Regions from separate parts of the Cedecea selenatireducens genome, predicted to be linked through region 2. Evidence: predicted binding sites of a transcription regulator. Region 2 holds the regulator's gene; each other region holds the start of a gene.
The links. The regulator Fur, encoded in region 2, represses iron uptake genes when iron is present. The targets are predictions, from matches to a motif close to ATAATAATGAGAACNACTATCAA.

Region 1: ACE38U_RS08245 (siderophore-interacting protein) is a predicted target of Fur. The motif match lies at 2,116-2,138, and genes of this name have one in related genera.
Region 3: exbB (tol-pal system-associated acyl-CoA thioesterase) is a predicted target of Fur. The motif match lies at 4,294-4,316, and genes of this name have one in related genera.
Region 4: fhuF (siderophore-iron reductase FhuF) is a predicted target of Fur. The motif match lies at 2,132-2,154, and genes of this name have one in related genera.

Annotation. Positions count from the first base shown of each region.
Region 1 is NZ_JBHIKW010000004.1:76,833-82,763, forward strand. Features, by position in the region: gene yqfB (N(4)-acetylcytidine aminohydrolase) at 1-182, shown strand, start outside; gene ACE38U_RS08235 (hypothetical protein) at 312-1,700, shown strand; gene ACE38U_RS08240 (HP1242/YdcH family protein) at 1,751-1,972, opposite strand; gene ACE38U_RS08245 (siderophore-interacting protein) at 2,234-2,998, shown strand; gene ACE38U_RS08250 (PadR family transcriptional regulator) at 3,007-3,522, shown strand; gene pqqU (TonB-dependent receptor PqqU) at 3,575-5,722, opposite strand.
Region 2 is NZ_JBHIKW010000009.1:77,063-82,993, forward strand. Features, by position in the region: gene chiP (chitoporin ChiP) at 446-1,852, shown strand; gene chiQ (ChiQ/YbfN family lipoprotein) at 1,899-2,225, shown strand; gene fur (ferric iron uptake transcriptional regulator) at 2,324-2,770, opposite strand; gene fldA (flavodoxin FldA) at 3,050-3,580, opposite strand; gene ybfE (LexA regulated protein) at 3,760-4,038, opposite strand; gene ybfF (esterase) at 4,171-4,947, opposite strand; gene seqA (replication initiation negative regulator SeqA) at 5,122-5,670, shown strand; gene pgm (phosphoglucomutase (alpha-D-glucose-1,6-bisphosphate-dependent)) at 5,698-5,931, shown strand, end outside.
Region 3 is NZ_JBHIKW010000005.1:234,116-240,046, reverse strand. Features, by position in the region: gene ACE38U_RS10815 (MurR/RpiR family transcriptional regulator) at 1-484, shown strand, start outside; partial or broken gene ACE38U_RS10810 (L-glyceraldehyde 3-phosphate reductase) at 618-749, shown strand; gene ACE38U_RS10805 (ESA_00282 family adhesion-associated protein) at 851-1,342, opposite strand; gene ACE38U_RS10800 (hypothetical protein) at 1,436-1,837, shown strand; gene ACE38U_RS10795 (hypothetical protein) at 1,842-2,225, shown strand; gene exbD (TonB system transport protein ExbD) at 3,064-3,489, opposite strand; gene exbB (tol-pal system-associated acyl-CoA thioesterase) at 3,496-4,230, opposite strand; gene metC (cystathionine beta-lyase) at 4,487-5,674, shown strand; gene yghB (DedA family general envelope maintenance protein YghB) at 5,850-5,931, shown strand, end outside.
Region 4 is NZ_JBHIKW010000003.1:142,254-148,184, reverse strand. Features, by position in the region: gene ACE38U_RS06080 (PTS sugar transporter subunit IIC) at 1-1,278, shown strand, start outside; gene fhuF (siderophore-iron reductase FhuF) at 1,323-2,114, opposite strand; gene ACE38U_RS06070 (hypothetical protein) at 2,247-2,612, opposite strand; gene ACE38U_RS06065 (GGDEF domain-containing protein) at 2,721-3,785, opposite strand; gene ACE38U_RS06060 (DUF1435 domain-containing protein) at 4,052-4,291, shown strand; tRNA gene ACE38U_RS06055 (tRNA-Leu) at 4,331-4,417, opposite strand; tRNA gene ACE38U_RS06050 (tRNA-Leu) at 4,464-4,550, opposite strand; tRNA gene ACE38U_RS06045 (tRNA-Leu) at 4,582-4,668, opposite strand; gene rsmC (16S rRNA (guanine(1207)-N(2))-methyltransferase RsmC) at 4,791-5,822, opposite strand; gene ACE38U_RS06035 (DNA polymerase III subunit psi) at 5,930-5,931, shown strand, end outside.

The sequences.
Region 1 (5,931 bases), on a different contig from region 2:
ACGTCTATTTCTGCACTATCGATGTGATCGGCGTGACGCCGGTACTGCTTGACGATCTGGACGATGAGCACGCCCGCCAGGAGAATATGACGCTGGCAGAGCTTAAACAGGTTATTGGTGAGATCTATCCGGGATTAAATGCGCTGTACGAAATTTCTTTCCGCCTGGTGAGCGTGCCTTGATAAAACACGGGCTTTTTTCAGGGCATTACCGGGGATAAGCAGGATGTGTGAGTGGTTATTGCACGATAGCCTTTCGTCACTCAATGATAGGATCGTGAATTAATTTATTTCAATCACGCAAATGTCATCATGCAAAATCACTTTTTGAAACAGATTCAGCATTACCTGAAGGATTTTGAAAACCCGGCGCTGGCGGCTCAGGTGCCTCAGTCACTTGCCGATTACCTTTTCTCAAACCAGGCGTTGCTTGATGACAGCCGTATCACGCTGGACTTAATCAACGCGTTAAGCGACAGCCTTGAAGGCAAGCCGCAGAACCTCAACCAACTTTATCTGGCTCTTTATCTCTTCTGGCTGAACGCTATGGCGCATAGCGGCATCGATATCTTTTATTTTGGCGAATTAAGTAAGCTGCAAATGCTTGGCGCGCGATTCAGAGCTTCCGCCATTAATAATCTCTATTATCTGAATGCCGAAGAGCAAAATCAGCAGGAAATTGATGCTTTTGATGCAAAGATCGCAGCAAGTACCGCCCCTTTTATCCTTTACGATCCTCAGGGACTAAAACTGGCTCTGGCGGTTGAACATCCTCAGGCCATCGCCTGCATTTCATATTATGATTTGCTGATCGATAATTTCATCCCCTTAAGTACAAATGCCATCCAGCACACGCATTTGCTGGCGCAGCAATACGCCGCGCTGGCTGACCCGGACGTTAAAACGGTTATTATTGGTAACTCTTACAGCTTCTATGGCTTCCCTGAGGCGTGGCTGGAACACAGCGTCAATATCTCTACCCACAGTTTGGGACTTAAGCAGGCGCAGCAGCTGACGGCACATATCCTTGAGCGTTACCCGCAGGTACAGAACTTTGTTTATTGCCTGGGTTTTTTTGATCTGTACAGCGATCTGCTAAAAACAAAAGACGACTTTAACCAGCAGATTATTCATGCCTGGAGCCAGCTCAACAGCCATTATCTGATAAAGGGCGCCAGCGAATCCGCCTCGGACGATATTCAGGTCTTTAGCCGCCTGGTGATGCCATTTCCAGCGCAGGGGCAGCCCATTACCGGGCTGGATGATGTCATCTTCAGGGAGCAAATTTGCGAATCCACACGAAATTTAACGGGCAATCTTACTTCTCTGCCTCCGGCCCGGCAGCAGCAGATGGCGCAGCAGCGTGGCATAGCTCACTCTAAATCGGTTCATCATCAGGTCACGCTGAATGAAAATACGCGGCGGGTGGCCGAAATGGACGTTCTGTTAGCGAAGCACGGCAGGAAGGTTGTCTGGCTGACGCCACCGTTCCCGGCAGCTTATGTAGACAATCTGGACGTCAGGATGAAATATACGCATCGCAGCTGCTTCTCCGGGCTGGAGGCTGCACATTCGCGGTTTATCGATCTCTCAGAAAGCCTGGTATTTGTCGGGGAGGATTTCCGCGATGGTGACCATCTGAATTTTGCTGGTGCCAGAAAAATGGCTGAAGTTCTGCGAGAACTGAACGTGGTTATATAGCCGTTTTATGCAACAAGGGAAGGGCAAACCCTTCCCCAGTTTCAATGCTATCAGGCCGGCTGGCTGGCCTGTTTCAACATCTGGTAAAGCTCTTGTTTTACCCTCAGTTTTTCTTTCTTCATCTGCACGACTTCATCGTTGTATCCCGTCCCTTGCGGCCCCTCCTTGCGCATAATCTCGCTATCGAGACGGTTGTGTTTATTACACAGGCTGAGAAAGCGGGGGTTTTCGGACTTCAGGTGGGAAATCAAATCACGGTACTCAGGAAACATGTCAGGCCTCCCTGGTCAGATGGTAGGTGAGTGGATGAACAACTGGCTGATGCCAACCTCAGTGTAGAACCTGATTTGCGATAAGGGAAAGGACAAAAAAGTATCGTTTTGTCAATTTGCGATCGCGGTAGCGCCGTACTGAAATGCATGTCATTCTCATTTTTACGCCGGCAGGTTAACGCCGCAAAATGATAAAGACAGGCGGTATGACGTGCTCTAAGATATGTCTATGATATATCTTACATACCTAAAAGGTACGCTATGACCACACAAAACAATGCCAAAAAAATGCCGGTTCGGGTTCGTAATGAACTGAAGTTTCGTGAATTAACGGTAAAAACTAAAAGCTTTATCGCCGATACGTTTTACCGCCTCGTGTTCAGCAGCCCGCAGCTGGCAGACTTTTCCTCACAGGGGTTCGACGACCACATTAAAGTGTTCTTCCCGGCAGAAAACGGAGAGTTTACCCCGCCGCAGATAACCAGCGAGGGCATTGTCTGGGGTGAGGGCGCGCGGCCACAGTCGCGGGACTATACGCCGCTGGACTTCGACGCGGGGCGCTGCGAATTAACGATTGATTTCTACCTGCACGACGGCGGGGTCGCCAGCAGCTGGGCGAAAGAAGCGCAGCCGGGAGATAAGCTGTTTATCGGTGGGCCACGCGGCTCTCTGGTCACGCCAACGGACTATCACTGGCAGCTTTACGTGACAGATGAAAGCGGCCTGCCTGCCGTTCGCCGCCGTCTCCAGTCGCTGAGTAAGGAAGTGCAGGTTCGGGTGCTGGTCAACTGCCACAATACCGACAGTCTGAACTATCTGAGCGAATTTCCAGCGGTAAAAGTGCAGGCGTTAACATATGGGGAAATCGCTGAGTACCTGAAGCACGCGGAGATCCCGGCTGACGACTACTACATCTGGATTGTGGGCGAAGGAAAGCAGGCGAAAGCGCTGGGTGATTACCTGCTGGAAGAGCGTGGCCTGGATGCGGACCTGGTCCGCGCCGTTGCCTACTGGCATGACAAATAAGGCGACCGATGGTGCGTATTCATCCTGAACAAAACCACCCGGAAGGGCGCGCCCGCCATCGCCGTGAACGTCTGTTTGACGCCAACGACATCCGCCTGCTGATTCTGCATCTTTTGGCTGGCGGCCCGGCGCACGGTTATGAGCTTATAAAGTCCATTGAAAGCCTGGCGAAAGGGGAATATGTGCCGAGCCCCGGCATTATTTATCCTAACCTGACGCTGATGGAGGAAATGGGCTTAATCACGGTGGGCGAAGGGCAAAGTGGGAAAAAATCCTTCACGCTGACGGCAGAAGGAAAAGCCTCGCTTGAACAGCAGCCATCCGAACTGGAAGCGGTGACCACCAGGCTGGCCACCCTCGGCGTTCTCGGCGGCAACCGCCGTTTACCCGAGGTACAGCGCGCAATTCATAATTTCAAAACGGCGCTGCACGCTAAACTGGGCAGCACTGAGCTTTCGAAAGAGACGCTGTACAAAATCATCGACACGCTGGATCAGGCGGCTAAAGATATCGAACGTAGTTAGCGTCAGCCAGGCCTTTTTAAATATCCCCCCGGCCTGGCCGGAGGGAAAACGCTTACTGGAAGCTATAGCTGACGTTGACGCCCACGCCGTAGTTACGGCCAGGCGCTGGCTCAAAATAGCGGCCATTGCCTTCATTGACAATCACCGAACCGACGTAATCGCGGTCGAACAGATTATCAACCCGCCCCCAGATGTCCAGCAGCCAGTTTTGCTGCAGCTGAAGCTTGTAGCCGGTGTTCAATCCCACGGTGGTGTAGGTTGACGCTTTGGCGTCGTTTTGGTCATCGGCCTGAATATCACTCATGTAGCGAACGTCCGCGCCCGCATACCAGCCGTCTTCAGGCACGTAGCCCAACGACGCGTAACCCATATTGCGGGCGATGCCCGGCATCCGGTTGCCGTTGCAGTCGTTTGTGCCACAAACGTTGCTGCGGTAGGTGGCATCGAGGTACGTCCAGGCCATTTTCAACCGCCAGTCTGCGGCGAACTGCTGATCGAGAGAAAGCTCAAGTCCACGGCGGCGAGTTTCACCGGCATTTTTATAGGTCGTGCGCCCGCCGCTGCTTTGATCGACCACGATCTCGTTATCGGTGTCGGTCTGGAACAGGGCGGCGGTAAACAGGCCGTTGCCGATGCGGTTTTTACTGCCAACCTCAACCGTGGTGCTGGTCGAGGGCTGCAGAGCAAAGTTCAGCCCGGACGCGCCGTTGTCGCGGTAAGAAAGCTCGTTGATGGTTGGCGTTTCAAACCCACGGCCTGCGGAAGTGTAAACATTCCAGCCATTGTTGACGGAATATTTTAACGAGGCGGCAGGCAACCATTTGTGATAGCTGGCGTTGCCGCTGTCGTCGCCGTTTTTCCCCACGATGTAATAGTCGTTTGAATCAAAGTAGACCGAGCTGTAGCGCACGCCCGCATCCAGGCTGAGTTTGTCGGCCAACTGCCACGTGGTTTGCAGGTACGGGTCGAGGTTCCACATCAGGTTGCGCTCGTTACGGCGCAGGTTGCCTTGCTCGCCCAGCACCGTGGCGCCGTTCACCGTCACAAAGTTCTCGTAGCCTTTGCGCTTCTCGGTCATCGTCTCGTAGTCCAGCCCGGTGGTGAAGCTGACCGGCACGCTGCCGAGTTCGCCGTTGTGCGTCCAGCGTGTATCAATACCCTGGTAATGTCTTGCCAGTTGGATCACGCCGCCGGGATGAGTGGGGCTTTTCTGGACTGCCGCCGGAATGGACTGGAACTGCGTAGTCTCACGCACGCCCGCGTACATCATCACGCTTAAATCATCGTGTTCGCTGAGCTGGCGGTCATAGCGCAGCCCGCCCTGAGTTTGCTTCGTCGTTTTACGCGTATTGTACTGATCGGCCCGTGGCGCTTGTTTGGGATTGTCCCGCCACTCCTGCTCGGTCAGGCCGCCGGGATCGTTGGCGTCAATGTCCACGCTGTTGAACAGCAAAGTCAGCTTGCTGACGTCGTTCAGGCGAACGCCAAGCTTTGCATTGCCGAGGTTTTTCTGCGCGCTGCTGTGGTCACGGTAGCCGTGCGTGGTAAAGCGCGAGGCGGATACGGCATAGTCCACGTCACCGGCATGGGTGCCGTCGCCGGTTGAGCCGGTGGCCTTCACGCTGTTGCGCCAGCTACCGAAGCTGCCGTAATAGCTGCTGGCTTCGAACGTAGGCGGCTGACGGCCGGTTTCCGTTGTGACGTTAACGACCCCGCCCGAGGAGTTGCCGTACAGCGCGGAAAACGGGCCACGAAGCACCTCGATGCTCTCCACGCTATTAAGATCGATATTTGACGTTTGCCCCTGACCATCGGGCATCGTGGCCGGGATCCCGTCCACATACATGCGCACGCCTCTTACACCGTACATTGACCGCGAACCAAAACCGCGCACCGAAAGCTGTAAATCCTGGGCGTAGTTCTGGCGGTTCTGAATTTGCAGCCCAGGGACGCTGCCGAGATTTTCCGAAAGATTTATCCGCGGCGCGGCCTGGCGCAGGTCATCGCCTGAAACAACGCTCACTGCAGCAGGCGTATCCAGTTCGGAAACCGTTGTGGGCTTAGCGGTCACCAGCAGCGTGGTTTCATCGGTTTGCGTTGTGTCGGCGGCTTGCGTAAAGCAGGGGGTGAAGGCCGGGATCAGGAGAAGGGAAAGGGCGGTTTTGCTGCTATGGGGTTTGTTTTTCTGGGTTGTTTTCATCAGGGGGTGTTTACGGCATGCGCCAATTGTCAGGATCGTGAGCTTTATATGTTAGTTCTTGTGTTTAAATTTTGAAAACCATTAACGCACGTAACGTTAACAATGGGTTGCGAGTGGTGAAAGAAGCGGCGAAATATTTTTTATTTTTACTGCATCCAGCGGTGCATCCTCACCCGTATATCAGAATGTGAGCAACTCTCTTGCTCCCT
Region 2 (5,931 bases):
TAAAAACGCCGCTCAATGCGGCGTTTTTTCTTTCTGGTTACCTGGTATTAACGAGCAGTACACATTCGCGATGCGAATTAATTCTCATTTACACTCTTCAGATCATTCCCTCGCACTCAGTCATCTCTTCTCCGTAATATCCTGATGCTTATAATGAAAGCGCTCTCAAAAGAATTTTATGTGGTTAATTAATCGGATTGCGGGCTAAGCATCTGCTGAGCGATTTTGTTACAAATGCACATAGATTATGTGCTCTCTGTCATACTCCAGGAAATCTCTGATACAAAGTCATTGATAATTCGCGTCGCGAAAAATAGTCTATGAGCAGCAGTAATGCGGGTGTGTCAGGTAGAAACCGCTTTTAGCCTTTGGGCAATTTTACTTTTTTCGTCAATGGCGCTTTTCACGTCAGACGATGATTTTTACGTCAAAGAGGAATTTAACTATGCGTACGTTTAGTGGCAAACGTAGTGCGCTTGCTCTTGCTATTGCAAGCGTTACCGCTCTTTCAGGTTTTGTAGTGGCTCCGCAGGTTAGCGCTGCGGGCTTTGTTGATGACTCAACGCTGACCGGTGGCGTCTATTACTGGCAGCGCGAACGTGACCGTAAAGATGTGACCGACGGTAAGTACAAAACTAACCTGTCACACTCAACCTGGAACGCTAACCTGGACTTCCAGTCCGGCTACGCAGCCGACATGTTTGGCCTGGATATCGCCGCTTTCACCGCCATTGAGATGGCCGAAGACAGCGCCAGCGGCCACCCAAACGAAATCGCATTCTCCTCTAAAAACAAAGGCTACAGCGAAGACTACTCCGGCGATAAAGGCGGCATCAGCCTTTATAAAGCGGCCGCTAAATTTAAGTACGGCCCGGTCTGGGCTCGTGCGGGTTATATCCAGCCAACCGGCCAAACGCTGTTAGCGCCACACTGGAGCTTCATGCCTGGTACCTATCAGGGGGCTGAAGCTGGGGCGGCATTCGACTATGGCGATGCAGGTGCGCTGAGCTTCTCCTACATGTGGACCAACGAGTACAAGGCTCCATGGCATCTGGAAACGGACAAGTTCTACCAGAACGACAAAAAGACCAAAGTTGATTATCTGCACTCCATCGGCGCGAAATATGACTTCAAAAATGACCTGATTCTGGAAGGGGCATTTGGTCAGGCTGAAGGTTTTGTTGACCAGTACTTCGCGAAAGCGAGCTACAAATTTGACGTTGCAGGCAGCCCGCTGAGCACCAGCTACCAGTTCTACGGCACCCGTGATAAAGCCTCTAACAACACCATCAACGATATTTATGACGGTACCGCGTGGCTGCAGGCGCTGACCTTAGGCTACAAAATTGGCCAGGTTGACCTGCGTCTGGAAGGGACCATGGTGAAGGCAGAAGGCCAGCAGGGTTACTTCCTGCAGCGTATGACGCCAACCTATGCCTCTTCAAACGGCCGTCTCGATGTGTGGTGGGATAACCGTTCTGACTTCAACGCCAACGGCGAAAAAGCCGTGTTCTTCGGCGCAATGTATGACCTGAGCAACTGGAATCTGCCGGGTTGGGCTGTTGGGGGCTCCTATGTTTATGCATGGGATGCAAAACCAGCCACATGGGCGCTTGATGCTTCCGGTAACCGTCAGGATATCGCATCCAACAAGATCAAAGAGTCTTCATACAGCCTCGACGCAATGTACACCGTGCAGGAAGGCCGTGCGAAAGGTACGCTGTTCAAACTGCACTTCACTCAGTACGACAACCACTCCGATATCCCAAGCTGGGGCGGTGGTTACGGCAACATGTTCCAGGATGAGCGTGACGTGAAATTTATCGTTATTGCTCCGTTCACCATCTTCTAATGCTAAATCGGGCGCGCAAGCGCCCGTTTTTTATAAGGAACTGAACATGAAAAAAATCCTGCTGGTTACCGCCGTGGCTTTCACGCTCTCCGCCTGCGTTCAGCCCCCGGCTCCGCCGGAAGATTCACATCTGAAGCAGGCTTACAGCGCTTGTATCAATACCGCAGAAGGCAACCCGGATAAAATCGAAGCCTGCCAGAGCGTGCTGAACGTACTGCGCCAGGAAAAACAGCACAAAGCGTTTGTTGAAAAAGAGACCGTGAGCGTGCTGGATTATCAGAAATGCATTCAGGCAAGAAAGAGCGGGAATGATGAAGCCGCGAAGGTTCGCTGCGATAAAATCTGGCAAGAAATTCGCGCGAATAACAGCTGATTACGTTTTTTCAGTCAATAAAAAAACCGGCAAGGGAAACCTGCCGGTTTTTGCTTTTAAACGCCACCTGTTCGGCAGCGTTCGTTAATGCGGATTACTTATTTAGGATCGTGCGCGGTGTCGTCTTCGCGGCAGTCGCCTTCGGCACAGTGTCCGTACAGATAGAGACTGTGGTTAGTCAGGCGGATACCGTGGCGTGTGGCAATTTCACGCTGGCGCGATTCAATAGAATCATCGCTGAACTCGATTACTTTGCCGCAATCGAGGCAGATAAGGTGATCGTGGTGATGCTGCTGGGTCAGCTCGAAAACGGACTTGCCGCCTTCAAAATTATGGCGGGTCACGATCCCGGCATCGTCAAATTGGTTCAGCACGCGGTAGACCGTCGCCAGGCCTATTTCTTCGCCCATGTCGATCAGACGTTTATATAAGTCTTCCGCGCTGACGTGATGATTTACCGGCTCTTGCAGCACTTCGAGGATTTTCAATCGCGGAAGCGTGACTTTCAAGCCGGCCTTCTTTAATGCGGTATTGTTGTCAGTCATGCGGAAAGTGTCCTGTTGCTTAACGATTCGCTCAAACTGCAGTGAGCGTAAAGAGTAATGCGTCTCATTATAGAACTGCTGCTTCTAAATGGGAACCGCAAGTATGGTGCAAAATGAGGCTGAAAAATCGTGGCGGCGTCGCCATTTACAGTAATTATCAGCCAAGCTGTCAGGAAGACATTGTACAGGGATGTACGAGAAAGTTACAAACTTGTAGCAATTATTTTCATTGCTACAAGCTATCAAGATGGCGCAAACGCTGCATTTGCGCCAGACAAATCAGGCGTTAATAATATCGGCCAGATTCAGTTCTTCAGAAATCTGTTTGACCCACTTCTCAACGCGCTCGGCGGTCAGTTCCGGCTGGCGGTCTTCGTCGATGGCCAGACCGACAAAGTTGTCGTCGTCTGCCAGGCCTTTTGACGCTTCAAAGTGGTAGCCCGCGGTCGGCCAGTGGCCTACGATAGCGGCGCCGCGCGGTTCGATGATATCGCGAATGGTACCCAGCGCATCACAGAAGTATTCCGCGTAGTCTTCCTGGTCACCACAGCCGAACAGCGCAACCAGCTTACCGTTGAAATCGACTTCTTCGAGAGTAGGGAAGAAATCATCCCAGTCGCACTGCGCTTCGCCGTAGTACCAGGTTGGGATGCCGAGCAACAGAATGTCGAAACCTTCGAGATCTTCTTTGCTGCTTTTAGCAATGTCATGCACCTCAGCAACGTCTTTACCGAGCTGTTTTTGAATCATTTTTGCGATATTTTCGGTGTTACCGGTGTCGCTGCCGAAAAAAATGCCTACGATTGCCATGAGTAAAATAACCTCTTGAAACTTAATAGTATGCTGGCCGTTCAATGCCCACGTATAGGGCAATCATAGCAGAACAGCTCCACCAGCGGAAACAGCTATCACGGCGGGGTGCACAGTCTGCAACATGGTTTTGCTCACCCTTTTGAGATTTCAGATGACGGGCAGGGCAACAGAAAGCGCTATCCCAGCTTTTTAAGCTGCTCGAGCAACATCTCTTCGATCAGTTCGCTACGACTGATGCTGCGGGCGTCGGCAAGCTGGTTGAGGGCGTCGACCGCATCATTGTTCAGTTTTAGCTCAACTCGCTTCAAACCACGCACTTTGTCGCGCTTAAGCTGATTGCGTTTATTAATACGCAGCTGCTCATCGCGCGAGAGCGGATTGGTTTTAGGCCGCCCGGGGCGACGCTCGTCCGCGAACAGATCTAATGTAGTACGGTCCGTTTGTTCTTTTGCCATGATTAGGATACTGACAGGAAATTCTGGCTGCAGGGGCAGGGTGCCGGTGCAATTAAGCGCGCCATCATACATCAGCGCGCCATTCCCGCCAACGCGTTAGCGACTTCTGCTGGCCGGTCGTTCTGTTTTTAATCAGTTTTTCGGTTCCGCGTCGATAAATCGGTGAATTGCGCGTAAAACTGCCTCCGGTTTTTCAGCGTGAACCCAGTGGCCCGCGCCAGCGATGACGTGCGCACGAGCCTGCGGGAACTGACTTAAAAGCGCCTCGCGGTGGCTTTCATCAACATACGGCGAGTTCCCGCCACGGATGAATAAGGCGGGATGCTGCCAGGCGGGAACGGGTTGCCAGCCAACGATACTTTCGTATTGCTGCCAAAGCACCGGCACGTTGAACTTCCACTCGCCGTCGGCAAAAGACTTCAGCAGAAACTGAATGACGCCTTCTTCTTCTACGTGTTCGCGCATGATCTGCGCCGCCTGCTGGCGAGTCTCAACGCCTGCTTCAGTGACCGCACGAATCGCCGCAAAAATCTCGTCGTGACGGCGAACCTGATAGTTAACCGGAGCGATATCAATCATCACCAGTTTATCGATGCGCTGGGGGGCAAGAGCCGCCAGCGCCATCACCACTTTGCCGCCCATAGAGTGACCGATAAACGTGGCTTTCTCGATACCATAATCATCAAGCGTGTCCAGAACGTCGCCGGCCATTGCGGCATAGCTCATATCGTCGCTGCGCGGAGACAGCCCGTGGTTACGCAGATCTATTTGCAGCAAAGTATGATCTTTACCCAGATCCCGCGCCAGCACGCCGAGATTATCCAGGCTGCCAAACAGGCCGTGGATCAGTACGATAGGGGAATTGCTATTCGATTGTTGCGCAGTTTGCAGGCGAGCATTTAATTTCATGGCAAAGTTCTTTATTTTGGTTCGTTTGGTTAGGGTATCATGTTGGCATTCCTGCGGGCGTGCGGCAAATATTCAGTTTACTCTGACTTTGAGTCGCCCCTCCTGTTCGCTGTTGGGATTTGACCCTATACTCCCAACGACTTGTATTCAGAAAAGATATCGTACTGGATTAAGATGAAAACAATCGAAGTTGATGACGAGCTTTACCGCTACATTGCCAGTCAGACTAAGCACATTGGCGAGAGCGCGTCAGACATTTTACGGCGCATGCTTAAATTTACCGCCGGGCAAACACCAGCAGCCACTCCTACGCCAGCCGCGCCTGAGCGCGCTGCGGCTCCCGTTGTTGAAGAGAAGCCTGCGAACACCGCCCGCAACCGCGTGCGCGCCGTTCGTGAGCTGCTGCTTTCGGATGAATATGCCGCTCAGAATAAGGCCGTAAACCGCTTTATGATGGTGCTGTCCACGCTGTATCAGCTGGACGCGAAGACCTTCGGCGAAGCGACAGAATCCCTGCATGGCCGCACTCGCGTCTATTTTGCCGGTGATGAGCAAACGCTGCTGGCAAACGGCAATCAAACCAAGCCTAAACATGTTCCGGGCACCCCATACTGGGTGATCACCAATACGAATACTGGTCGTAAATGCAGCATGGTTGAACACATCATGCAGTCAATGCAGTTCCCTGCGGAGCTGATTGAAAAGGTTTGCGGCACTATTTAAAAACCTGGCGTCAGTAAGGAAGAGCCAATGGCTAACCACGATCGTGCGGGCCAGCCTGCACAACAGAGCGATTTGATTAACGTAGCCCAGCTTACGGCGCAGTATTACGTGCTGAAGCCTGTGGTGGGTAATAGTGAACACGCGGTGAAATTCGGGACTTCCGGCCACCGCGGCAGTGCGGCGCGTCATAGCTTTAACGAACCTCATATTCTGGCGATTGCGCAAGCTATTGCTGAAGAGCGTGCGAAGAATGGGATCACC
Region 3 (5,931 bases), on a different contig from region 2:
GCAGCTGGCCGCACGTACCGATCCAGAGCAGCTACAACATGCGGTTGAGCTGCTCGCCGAAGCGGACACTATCTATGTTGTCGGCCTGCGCCGTTCTTTTAGCGTGGCGGCCTACCTGACCTATGCCCTGAGCCACCTTGATTGCCGCGCAGTGCTGCTGGACGGGCTTGGCGGCATGCTGCGCGAGCAAGTCAACCGCGTTAAAGCGAAAGATATCGTGGTGTCGATAAGCTTCTCGCCTTATGCCGAGGAAACGCTGATGGTGAGTGAAATCGCCGCGCAGGCCGGTGCCCGCCAGATTGTGATTACCGACAGCCAGATCAGCCCGTTCGCAACATTCAGCGATCTCTGTTTTGTGGTGAAAGAGGCGCAGGTCGACGCTTTCCGCTCGCAGTCGGCCACGCTTTGCCTGGTGCAGTCGCTGATGGTGGCGCTCGCGTATTACCAGGGCACGCCCCACAGCGCGCTTTCGCCGGAGGCCTGATTTTCGGATTGCCGAATGTCTCCGCAGGGTTAAGATGAAAACAGCGTTTCAAAAAATAACTCTTACCCTAAGGAGACACTATGCCGTACGAGGCCAGCCCGGCACGTTATCAATCCATGCAGTATCGCTCCTGCGGCCAGAGCGGCTAAAAGAAAACATGAAAGCGCTGGATAATCTCAGCTTTACGGCAGAAGAGCTGGAGAGAATTGACCGCCACGTTACCGATGGCGAACTGAATTTGTGGCAGGCATCGTCGGATAAATAAAAGCAAAAGCCCCTGTTTAACAGGGGCAAGAAGCCAGTGCGAGGTCCGCATCACATTCTCAATAATACGTTCCTATCCTGTCTGGAAATGCGTTTAACGTCTCACACGCTGTTCAGGTCTATCTCAGGGCGCTGGTACTGCGGCCAAACCAGCGCCACCAGCTCCGGGTAGGCTTCCCGGCTAAACTCGTTAAAACACTGACGCAGGTTGAGCACTTCAATATCCGACAACGGAACCTGTTCACCTTCGGCGCAGCGTTTTTTAATATTGTCGTAATATTTATATACCGCCGAATTTAAGTCGCTGCAGCGGCGCTGGGCGCTAAATAAAACCGGCTGCGAGGTCAACTCATCAATACGCATTTTTTTAATTGTGGCATGGGTGAAATCAATATACTCACTGTTGATACGCCAATAATAGCTGGGCGTGATTTTTGACATCAACATGCCAAAGTAATCTTCCCGCTCTTCGCTGGTGGTCAGCGGTTTTATTTCATCAGACTTATTATTTGACGCACCAAATTCCTTGCGCATAACCAACACGGCGCATAACAAAATCAAAATTGTGACAATAGAATAAAATATGCTGTGCATAAGAAACTCCTGTTTTTTTTATTTTTGAATTGAGGCATCATATCGCGAATCTCTGAACCTGAATATTGAACCGATATCAAAGGATCACATTCGATGCTGCCTGAACACTTCTTACCACGGCGCTATCCTGTTGTTGCACCCTCAACGCTCCCTGCAGAAGCTGAAAATAGTACCACGCCGGAAGTCGTTCAGGATAAGATTTTAACGCTGGAAAAAAACATCCTGAGCGGCAGTCATTACGCAGGCCAGGCCAAAAACCGCCTGCTTGAAGAAACCGATCGTCATATTAAAGAACGTCTGCTGTGCGCGGTCAGGATAGAAGCTCTACATGCCCTGATGGGCGAACTGGTTGAAAAAGAACTTATTAGCGCCGCCGACTTACAAATGCTTATCGAAGATAAAACCGCCTGGGTGAGTAGCAAAGAACAGGAAATTTGGGTTAATCAAATGACTCAAGAAAAACCCTGGCCATTATGCTATTCGATTGAGGAGTAGTGCCGTGGCAGAACCTATAAAAAAACAATCTGCGTTAATCAACGCCGACGAAAATAAAGACCATGAATTTACGTTAAGTAAAAACATAGCTATTCTTGTTCGGCTTAAAAATGAAAATATTACCCGCAATACACAGGAAGTGACGGATATTACTTCGGCACTGGTCGACCTGAAATGGATGAACCGCCGTGAGATTTACCCATGGCGAGCGAAGGAGGAAGTGTACGGCGCGGTGCTGGAAGAGATCCTCAGCCACCATCCGAAGCTTAAAGAGCAAATCCTCAAGCGACTGGAAGGACATTATCAGCGCCTGAAGGAGCAAGAAGCCCAGACGCTGTCGATAACCCGTGGCCTGGCGGAGAAGACATGGAAGAGTTCCACTCTGTGAGTGGGGTTTGCCTCTTCCCCTGGCCCTCTCCCCAGTGGGGCAAGGGAATTTAAAGAGTAATAAAATTTAACGGTTGCTCTCTTTGGCTGTCTGTTAGTCACAAATAATCTCTATGAAGGTTCAGCTAAGGTTCCGTTCACCTCAAGCACAGCTTTATATGCAGCCCCCAAACTTGTGAACGACTCGGTGGAGTCACCGTCACTCCCCCGAGACCCCGGACTCCCGGCCAAATAAATCGACCGCTAAAGCGGCAGACCTCCGTTTTATCTCCCAGTCCTGGGTCGGCTGAGATGCGTTCCCGACGCTCTCAGCCTCCGGCCGTTCCCGACGCCCGGACCCTGGCCAGTCGGAGAGAAAACCGAGGCGATTTAAGCCGGAACCGAGCCTTGCTTCTTATTTTTACCCTCACCCTAACCCTCTCCCTGGAAGGGAGAGGGAATAAACAATGTTCCACGTTGGCTGTTTTCCCCCTCTCCCTCTGGGAGAGGGTCGGGGTGAGGGGAAGATTTGTCCCCGGCTCTCATCGCCCCCGGTTATGACCCAACTCAGGCGGGGTTGAGCTGCCGGGAGCAGCGAAAGAGAGCGATCGTCGGGAACGAATCGCGAACGACCCCGAATGTTTGGGTGATGAACGGTGGGTTTACCGCTTTAGCGGCGATGAGCTTGCCGGGCGCCGGGGCTGTTCGGGGGATGGCGTTATCCCCCGGACACGTTCACCGTGCTCTGAAAGTGCAGGGGAAACAGATTTACGGGTGAACGTAACAACTACGGAGAGAATAAACTTGAGTTGTTTTCACCCTCTCCCAAGAGGAAAAGGGCCGTGATGAGGCCCCCCCTCTTACTTCGCTTTAGTGACTTCCTGGCCGACCAGGCCAATCTTCAGGTACCCTGCCTGGTGCAGCGTATCCATCACGTCCATCAGCGTTTCGTAGTCCACCGTTTTGTCCGCGCGGAAGAAAATGGTGGTGTCCTTTTTCCCTTCGGTCGCGGCAATCAATGAGCTAACCATCGACTCTTTGCTTACCGGATCGTTGCCGATAAACATCGAATGGTCTGCTTTTACCGACAGGTAAACCGGCTTTTCCGGGCGTGGCTGCGGTTCGCTGCTGGAGGCCGGAAGGTTAACCTTCACGTCCACCGTGGCCAGCGGCGCGGCCACCATGAAGATGATCAGCAGCACCAACATCACGTCGATAAACGGCGTAACGTTGATTTCGTGCATTTCACCATTGTCATCGAGGTTTTCGTTCAGACGCATTGCCATGGGGCATTAACCTACACGCAGTTGCTGAGTATTGCGTACCGGGCGCGGCTGGGCTGTGCCCTCCAGGTCAAGGTCACGGCTTTGCAGCAACAGTACCTGAGCCGCCACGTCGCTAAGGCTTGCTTTGTAGCTGCCAATCATACGCGCGAAGATGTTATAGATAACCACCGCAGGGATTGCGGCGACCAGGCCAATGGCCGTTGCCAGCAGTGCTTCTGCGATACCCGGCGCAACAACCGCCAGGTTAGTGGTCTGGGACTGGGCGATACCGATGAAGCTGTTCATGATGCCCCAAACGGTGCCGAACAGGCCGACAAACGGCGAAATAGCGCCGATAGTGGCCAGGAAGCCGTTGCCACGCCCCATGTGACGCCCAACGGCGGCCACGCGGCGCTCAAGGCGGAAGCCGGTACGATCTTTGATGCCTTCGTTATCTTCAACGCCGGCGGAAAGTTCCAGCTCGTTTTGGGCTTCGTTGATCAACAGCGTGCTGAGGCTTTTGCTGTCAAACGCTTCGGCCGCGCTGCTCGCTTCATTCAGGGAGCGGACGTTAGCCAGCTGCTGCTGTTCGCGCTTGAGGCGACGTTTCTGGGTAATCAGCTCCACGCTCTTACTGAAAAAGATGGCCCAGGTGACTACAGAGGCCATAATCAGGCCAATCATCACGATCTTCACTACGATGTCAGCATGTTGATACATGCCCCAAACGGACAGATCCGTCTGCATCAAATTACTCGTCACGTCTTACGCTCCAGCGAGAAATAAATGTCAAAACTGAGACTAATATATCAAAAAACTATCGAATTGATAGTCGTTCTCATTAGTATTTGCAGACTGCCAGAAATTGTTGAGGCATTCCTTGCGCTTACGCAGGAAAAGATCTGCCCCGGCGAAATGATGACTTTTTTGACCAACCTGAAAAAACGCCATGATGCCCTTTGCGCATTTTGTGTTAATTTACGTCCAGACATCCAGATGGTTAAACGGGGAAACGACAATGGCGGAAAAACACATCGAAACGACGCTGGTCAACGCCGGGCGCAGCAAGAGGTTTACTCAGGGTTCGGTTAACAGCGTCATTCAGCGCGCCTCCTCTTTGGTGTTTGAAAGCGTCGAGGCCAAAAAACAGGCCACCGCCAATCGCGCAAAAGGAGAACTGTTCTACGGCCGCCGCGGCACGCTAACCCATTTCTCTTTACAGGAAGCGATGTGCGAACTTGAAGGCGGCGCCGGCTGCGCCCTCTTCCCCTGCGGCGCCGCTGCCGTTGCCAATACTATTCTGGCCTTTGTCGAGCAGGGCGATCATGTTCTGGTCACCGAAACCGCCTACGAACCCACCCAGGACTTCTGCACCAAAATTCTCTCGAAGCTCGGGGTCAGCACCAGTTGGTTCGCGCCGGATATCGGGGCCGGGATAGCCGACCTGATTCAGCCGAACACCAAAGTCGTTTTCCTCGAGTCCCCCGGCTCTATTACCATGGAAGTCCACGATATTCCGGCGATCGTCGCGGCGGTCAGGCGCGTTGCCCCTGACGCTATCATCATGATCGACAATACCTGGGCGGCTGGCGTGCTGTTTAAGGCGCTGGAGTTCGGTATCGATATTTCTATTCAGGCGGGCACCAAATACCTGATTGGCCATTCGGATGCGATGGTCGGCACCGCGGTATCCAATGCCCGATGTTGGGATCGGCTGCGCGAGAATGCCTACCTGATGGGGCAAATGCTGGATGCGGATACCGCTTATATGACAAGCCGAGGTATTCGCACGCTGGGCGTTCGTCTGCGTCAGCACCATGAAAGCAGCCTACAAGTGGCCGAATGGCTGGCCGGGCATCCTCAGGTAGAAAGAGTGAATCATCCGGCACTTCCCGGAAGTAAAGGGCATGAATACTGGAAACGTGACTTTACAGGCAGCAGCGGGCTGTTCTCGTTTGTGTTGAAAAAACGGCTCAGCGATGAAGAGTATGCACGGTACCTCAATCATTTCGAGTATTTCAGCATGGCCTATTCCTGGGGCGGTTATGAATCGCTTATTCTCGCTAATCAGCCTGATGAACTGGCTGAGATCCGCCCCGCAGGCGGCGTCGACTTCAGCGGTACCCTGGTTCGCCTGCATATTGGCCTGGAAAACGTGGACGATCTGATTGCCGATCTGGAAGTAGGTTTCCAGCGCATTGCCTAAAATTTCCGTTTAGCGGTAACCGTGGAGCGTTTTTTTGCCATCATCGGCGTTTTGTTGAGCCTGGGATCAAGGTGTCGCCGGCATTTTAGCGGTACAATGTGTAGAAATTAAGGTGAGCCTAAGTTGCGGGAGCAATACTCAGGCAAGCTCAATAAGCGGTTCCACAGGAATACCCATGGCTGTTATAAAAAATATTGTCGAGGCGCTCTGGCATCACGATTTTGCCGCGCTGGCCGACCCCCACGTTATTGGTGTTG
Region 4 (5,931 bases), on a different contig from region 2:
GGGCGTATTTCCTCACAGCGTCACGTCATGGCCATTCGCGACGGCTTTATTTCCGCGATGCCGTTCATGATTGTCGGATCGTTCCTGCTGGTCTTTGCTTATCCGCCGTTTTCGCCCACCACAACCTGGGGTTTTGCTCGCGCCTGGCTCGATTTGGCGAAGCAGTTCGAGGGGCAAATCCTGACGCCGTTTGATATGACGATGGGCATTATGTCTATCTACATTTGTGCGGCGATTGCCTACAACCTGGGCAAACATTACGTCAAATCGCACGGGCTTGATCCCTTCATGTGCGCCATGCTGTCGCTGATGGCCTTCCTTGTGGTTGCAGCCCCGAAAACCAAAGGGACGCTGCCGGTGGATAGCCTCGGCGGTACCGGGATCTTCACCGCGATTCTGGTGGCGATTTACTGCGTAGAGATGATGCGTTTCCTGAAGGCACACAACATCGGCATTAAGCTGCCGGACCAGGTGCCGCCGATGATCAAAAACTCTTTTGACCTGCTGATCCCGGTGCTGGTGGTTGTGCTGACGCTGTATCCGCTGAGCCTGTTTATCCAGTCCCAGTTCGATATGCTGATCCCTCAGGCCATTATGGCGCTGTTTAAACCGCTGGTGTCGGCTGCGGATTCCCTGCCTGCGATTCTGCTGGCGGTGCTGATTGCCCACCTGCTGTGGTTCGCGGGAATCCACGGGGCGGCGATTGTCTCCGGGATGCTGCAGATGTTCTGGCTGACTAACCTGGGCCTGAACCAGGGCGCACTGGCCGCCGGTGCACCGCTGCCGCATATCTTTATGGAAGCGTTCTGGACCTTCTTTATCGTGGTCGGTGGTTCCGGGGCGACGATGGGCCTGGTTGTCTGCTATCTGCGCAGTAAATCTGCTCACCTGCGCTCTATTGGCCGGCTTAGCATCGTGCCAACCTGCTTTAACATTAACGAGCCGGTTATCTTCGGGACACCGATTGTGATGAACCCGGTGTTCTTCATTCCGTTCCTGCTGGCGCCAATGGTTAACGCCGTGCTGGCCTGGGGCGCGATGAAGCTGGATCTGATTGGCCGCGTAATTTCCGTTGTGCCGTGGACGGCACCTGCGCCAATTGGCGCTGCCTGGGCGCTGGGCTGGGACTTCCGTGCGGCGATTCTGGTGATTCTGCTGGCCTGCGTCTCGTCGATTATCTACTTCCCGTTCTTCAAAGTGTACGAGAAGCAGCTGCTGGAACAGGAGAAAGAAGAGGCGCAAAGAGCGAACGAGGAAGGAAACCAACAGCTGGCTTAATAGCTTAGCTAGAGAGAACGAACGGCGGGGAAACCCGCCGTTTGCTATTTCAGAGTACAGTCGCCACAGCGTTGGACGTCGGGCAGCTTGTAGCGCTGGCAGCAGGTGCGGCGAACCAAAACGCCATCACGTGGGATCACGGTGCGGTAAAGCGGGTTTTCCCTGCCGCATGAGAGCTGCTTTTCAAAGAAACAGGCATTCACCAGCGCTGCCAGGCTCTGCTCATCCAGCAGCGGTTTCAGCTCGCCGAAGAACCAGTTCACCAGGTAGCCGGTGTTGCTCCAGATAAGCCGGGCGTTGATGTCTTCGCTAGCTTCTAACGCCGCTACAACGGGAATCAGGCCGTGGGTAATGAAATGCTCCAGGCGCAGGCGTAGCGGTAGCTCGTTTGCCTGGCTGTCTTCTTCCACGTTAATCCAGAAGCATTTGGCTCGCCCCGTGGCATGGAACTCCACGCGCATGTGTTGGGGAGCAATGTTCAGCGCTTTAGGTTGGGTCAGCAAGGCCATCATCATCGGCGGCACCAGCAGGCCAATGTACCACTGCGCCCACAGGGACTTCAGCGGCTTTTGCTCGCGGGAAAGCTGAGGCTGGTTACGATAAATATGGTCGCCGTAGGCCGCCATCAGTGAAGTCAGCACGGCAGGTTTTCGCCACTCGCTTAGCGTCATCGCTGAGGCAGGCACGGGCTCGTTTAATTTGATGATGTCGTTGAAGTAAGGCCGGTGGGTGGCGAAATGTTCCCGCAGAGAATCGGCCAGCGGACGCGCCGCCGGAGACCAGGGGAGAACCAGGCACCCGCTGTCGTCGCTGAGCTGAAGGGATTGAAGCGCCATACTCTCGTCAAGAAGTAATCTAAATGATAATGATTAGCAATCCTAACTATGCTGGCTTCCTCTGGCAAGATGATTTCGCCGCCATCGCAAATTGAAGGCGGCTTTTGCGATCTGGCGCGGCTTATCGGCAGGCTATTTTGCGGCGAATTTGTAAGCCGTTTTGCCGTCAGGGAAGAAAGCGTAGGTCACGTACATTGGGATCGTGCGGCCGCAGGCGTCAAACTTCCAGGCTTCTTTCGCTGAACCTGAAATCAGCGCCGTTCCGGCGGCATTAGTGCGGATATCATCCGATTTACTGACCAGGGCTACGGAGACGGATTTTGGTTTGTCCCGGCAGCCGCTGGTGATAGGCAGCATCGGGATAAGGTGCTGCAAAACATAGGCTGGATCGCTGGTCAGCGGCTGGCCTTTGACCTGCAGTCTGCCGGCGTTATTGTTGGCACAGGCGGTGAGAAGAAGTACGGGAAGTACGACGAGCGCAGGAAAAACGTTAGCCATTATTATTCCTCAGAGATACAAAGTATTGCCGTAAGCGGCATGTTTTTATTGTCTGAAATATGAACAATATGCTGCCGGTACGCAACCACATTATTTCTGAGGAAAAGGCTAACCTGCGGTGGCCATTTCGTTGGTCAGAATGCTGTTTCGTCCGCGATTTTTTGCCTGATACAGCGCCTTGTCCGCCTGGCTCAGAGCGTCATCAATGCTGCCTCCGGTAAAGGGCGCCAGGCCGATACTGACGGTGACGTTGGTCGCGACCTGGTTATTAAACATATGGGGAATCTCCAGATCGAAAACGCGCTGGCGGATCCTTTCGGCAGACTGCAGCGCGCGCTCGCCGTCGATGTTGGTGAGCATCACCATGAACTCTTCGCCGCCGTAGCGCGTGACGATATCTCTTGAACGCACGGCATCGCGGATGGCGGCCGACACGCGGATCAGCGCCTGATCGCCCATCGCATGGCCGTAGTGATCGTTGTAGGACTTGAAGTAGTCGATATCCAGCAGCAAAACGTAATGGCTGCCGCTGCCGGAGGACTGAATATGTTCGAGGCGGTTTTGAAAGCCACGGCGGTTATACAGTCCGGTTAAAGGATCGAGCATGCTGAGGTCGTTCAGCGTCTCTTTCTCTTCGAGAAGCTTATTCATCAGCCGCTGGGTAAAACGCTCGTTACGCTTTTGAATAATATGCTGAATGGTGATGCCGATGGCGGGCAGCGCAATAGAGTAGAGCACCCGTAACCACTGATCGACATCCCCCAGCCAAAGCACCACCAGCGCGACGGGCAGGCTTTGTAGCAGGAAGGCCACGATATTATTAATAAACGAAATGGCGCCAATAAAGAGCACCGACATCAGGCTGATAACCAGAAATGAAGTATCCAGATAGCCGATAGCCTCGTGCTTAATAAAAATGTGCAGCGCCCATAATAATCCGAGAGATAACGAGACAATATTCAGGTTAATCAATCGCTTTTTATTGATAACCTGCCAGGCCAACAGCGCCAGGCTGGCGAGAAGAATGGTGATAGCGGGCAGCGTTACGCGCATGGCCGAATGGATCGGGAAGAGCATAGCAAAAGCGGCTGCCAGGGCGTTGAGCAGCAAAAATAAACGTAAAGAAAGCTGGTGCTTTGCTTTGAGTAAGGCTCGCCAGGTTTGGGCTGTCATAGAACGGTTATGTCTTGGGTAAGTGCGTCAGGTGTTGTGTGTGTCGTATCAATGAAAAGCGGGTTATTTGCTTTTCTGGCAACTATTGGAATTTTTATGAGGCAAACTAAAGCCGGCGGTCAATCTATCACCTTACTGAAAATCTGTCATTAAATGACGCGTCAACCCTGGCTATTTCAGCGATAGCTCTCGCGCGTTTTCACGCTGACAATTGAGAAATTTTATCATATGATATTGGTTATCATTATCATGATTGAGGCGCGAAGATGCTGCAACGACGACTCGAAGGTGGCTGGAGTGTAATGGTGGCGGGCCTTGCCGTCGCGCTGCTTGCCTGTATGGATCTGTCTTTCAGCCAGTGGCGAGTGCTGGTGGTCGTCGGGCTGTTGGCAACGGCGCTGATGCTGTATCACAAGACGTTACGGCACTTTGTTTTACTGCCATCATGCGTAGCATTTGCCAGCGGATTGCTGCTGATTGTGATGAATTTGGGAACGATGAGATAAACAATAGGGGGATAAAAAAGAGGGTCACTTCGTAAGAAGTGGTGCGAAGAGAGGGACTTGAACCCTCACGTCCGTAAGGACACTAACACCTGAAGCTAGCGCGTCTACCAATTCCGCCACCTTCGCACAGTTTTCAGATTTGCACCTGAAGAATTTGATATCGCCTTCGCATTGGTGCGAAGAGAGGGACTTGAACCCTCACGTCCGTAAGAACACTAACACCTGAAGCTAGCGCGTCTACCAATTCCGCCACCTTCGCGCAGTGCGAACGATATCTTTCGTGGTTGTGTTGGTGCGAAGAGAGGGACTTGAACCCTCACGTCCGTAAGAACACTAACACCTGAAGCTAGCGCGTCTACCAATTCCGCCACCTTCGCATACCTGTCATACCGAAGTATCACAACCACGGAGGCGCATTCTAGATGTTTTCTGAGCTTCGTCAACACTTAATTTGGTGCCGCTTTTCTGACTGATGCAAAAAGCGGCACACGAAGCGTGTTTAGCGTTTTTTGCCCGCGCGGGTCAGAACGGCACGGTAGACCTTGAAGCGGCCGGTTTGGGCAATAACTTCATGGCTGCCAAACACTTCGTCCAGCACGTTAGGGTAGGCCAGGAAGGCGTTCGCCACGATGCGCAGCTCGCCGCCCATGTTCAGATGGCGTGCTGCACCGCGAATAAGCTGGTGAGCCGCATCAAGGCTGGTTTGCATACCGTCGTGGAACGGCGGGTTGGAGATAATCATGTCGAAACGACCGTTGATCTCCGAGTAAACGTTACTGGCGATGACTTCGCCTTCAATGCCGTTTGCCGCAAGGGTTGCACGGCTGGCAGCTACTGCAGGCGCGCTGACGTCGCTCAGCGTGAGGCGAACTTTTGGCGAGTGGCTGGCCAGGGTGATGGCCAGTACGCCCGCGCCGCAACCTACGTCCAGCACTTTGCCTTTGGTGTGCGGCGTCAGCGTGGAAAGCAGCAGCTTGCTGCCGGTATCCAGGCCGTCACGGCTGAAGACACCCGGCAGGGTTTTCACCGTCATCGCGTCATGTGGATATTCGCCCCACCAGCCGTCTTCATCAAACGTTGGCTGCTGCTCAAGGCGGCCGTGGTACAGGCCACAGCGGCGAGCGCTGTCGATTTTGGTCAGCGGGCAAATGTCAGCCAGCATCTGCTCGGCGCTGCGCACGCCGGAACGGTTTTCGCCCACGACGAAAACGTCGGTGCCAATCGGCATCAGCGACAGAATGTTCATCAGCTGGAACTGGGCTTCTGGCTTGTTCTTCGGCCAGTAATAAATCAGCGTATTGCTGTCAGCAACGATGTCCGCACCGGCCACGAGGCCGTACTGTGCGTTCTCACCCATCTGCGCGCTGAGTACCTGCCAGTGGTGGAATTGCTGGGTGTGGGCGCGGCTGGCGGCGGTGTCGAAACGCGCCGGCAGGTCGTCTTGCATGTCACCGGCAAACAACACACGGCTCTCGGTAAAATCATCGCTGTGGCGCAGCAGTACTTCACTCGCCGGGGTAAACGCACTCATCAAATTGCTCCTGGAAAATCAGAGCGTGGATTATAGAGCTTTAATGGCGTGGATTCGATGAATTTGCTATATTTGCCGCCCTAATTACGCTCCAGATAGGTTTCGCTAT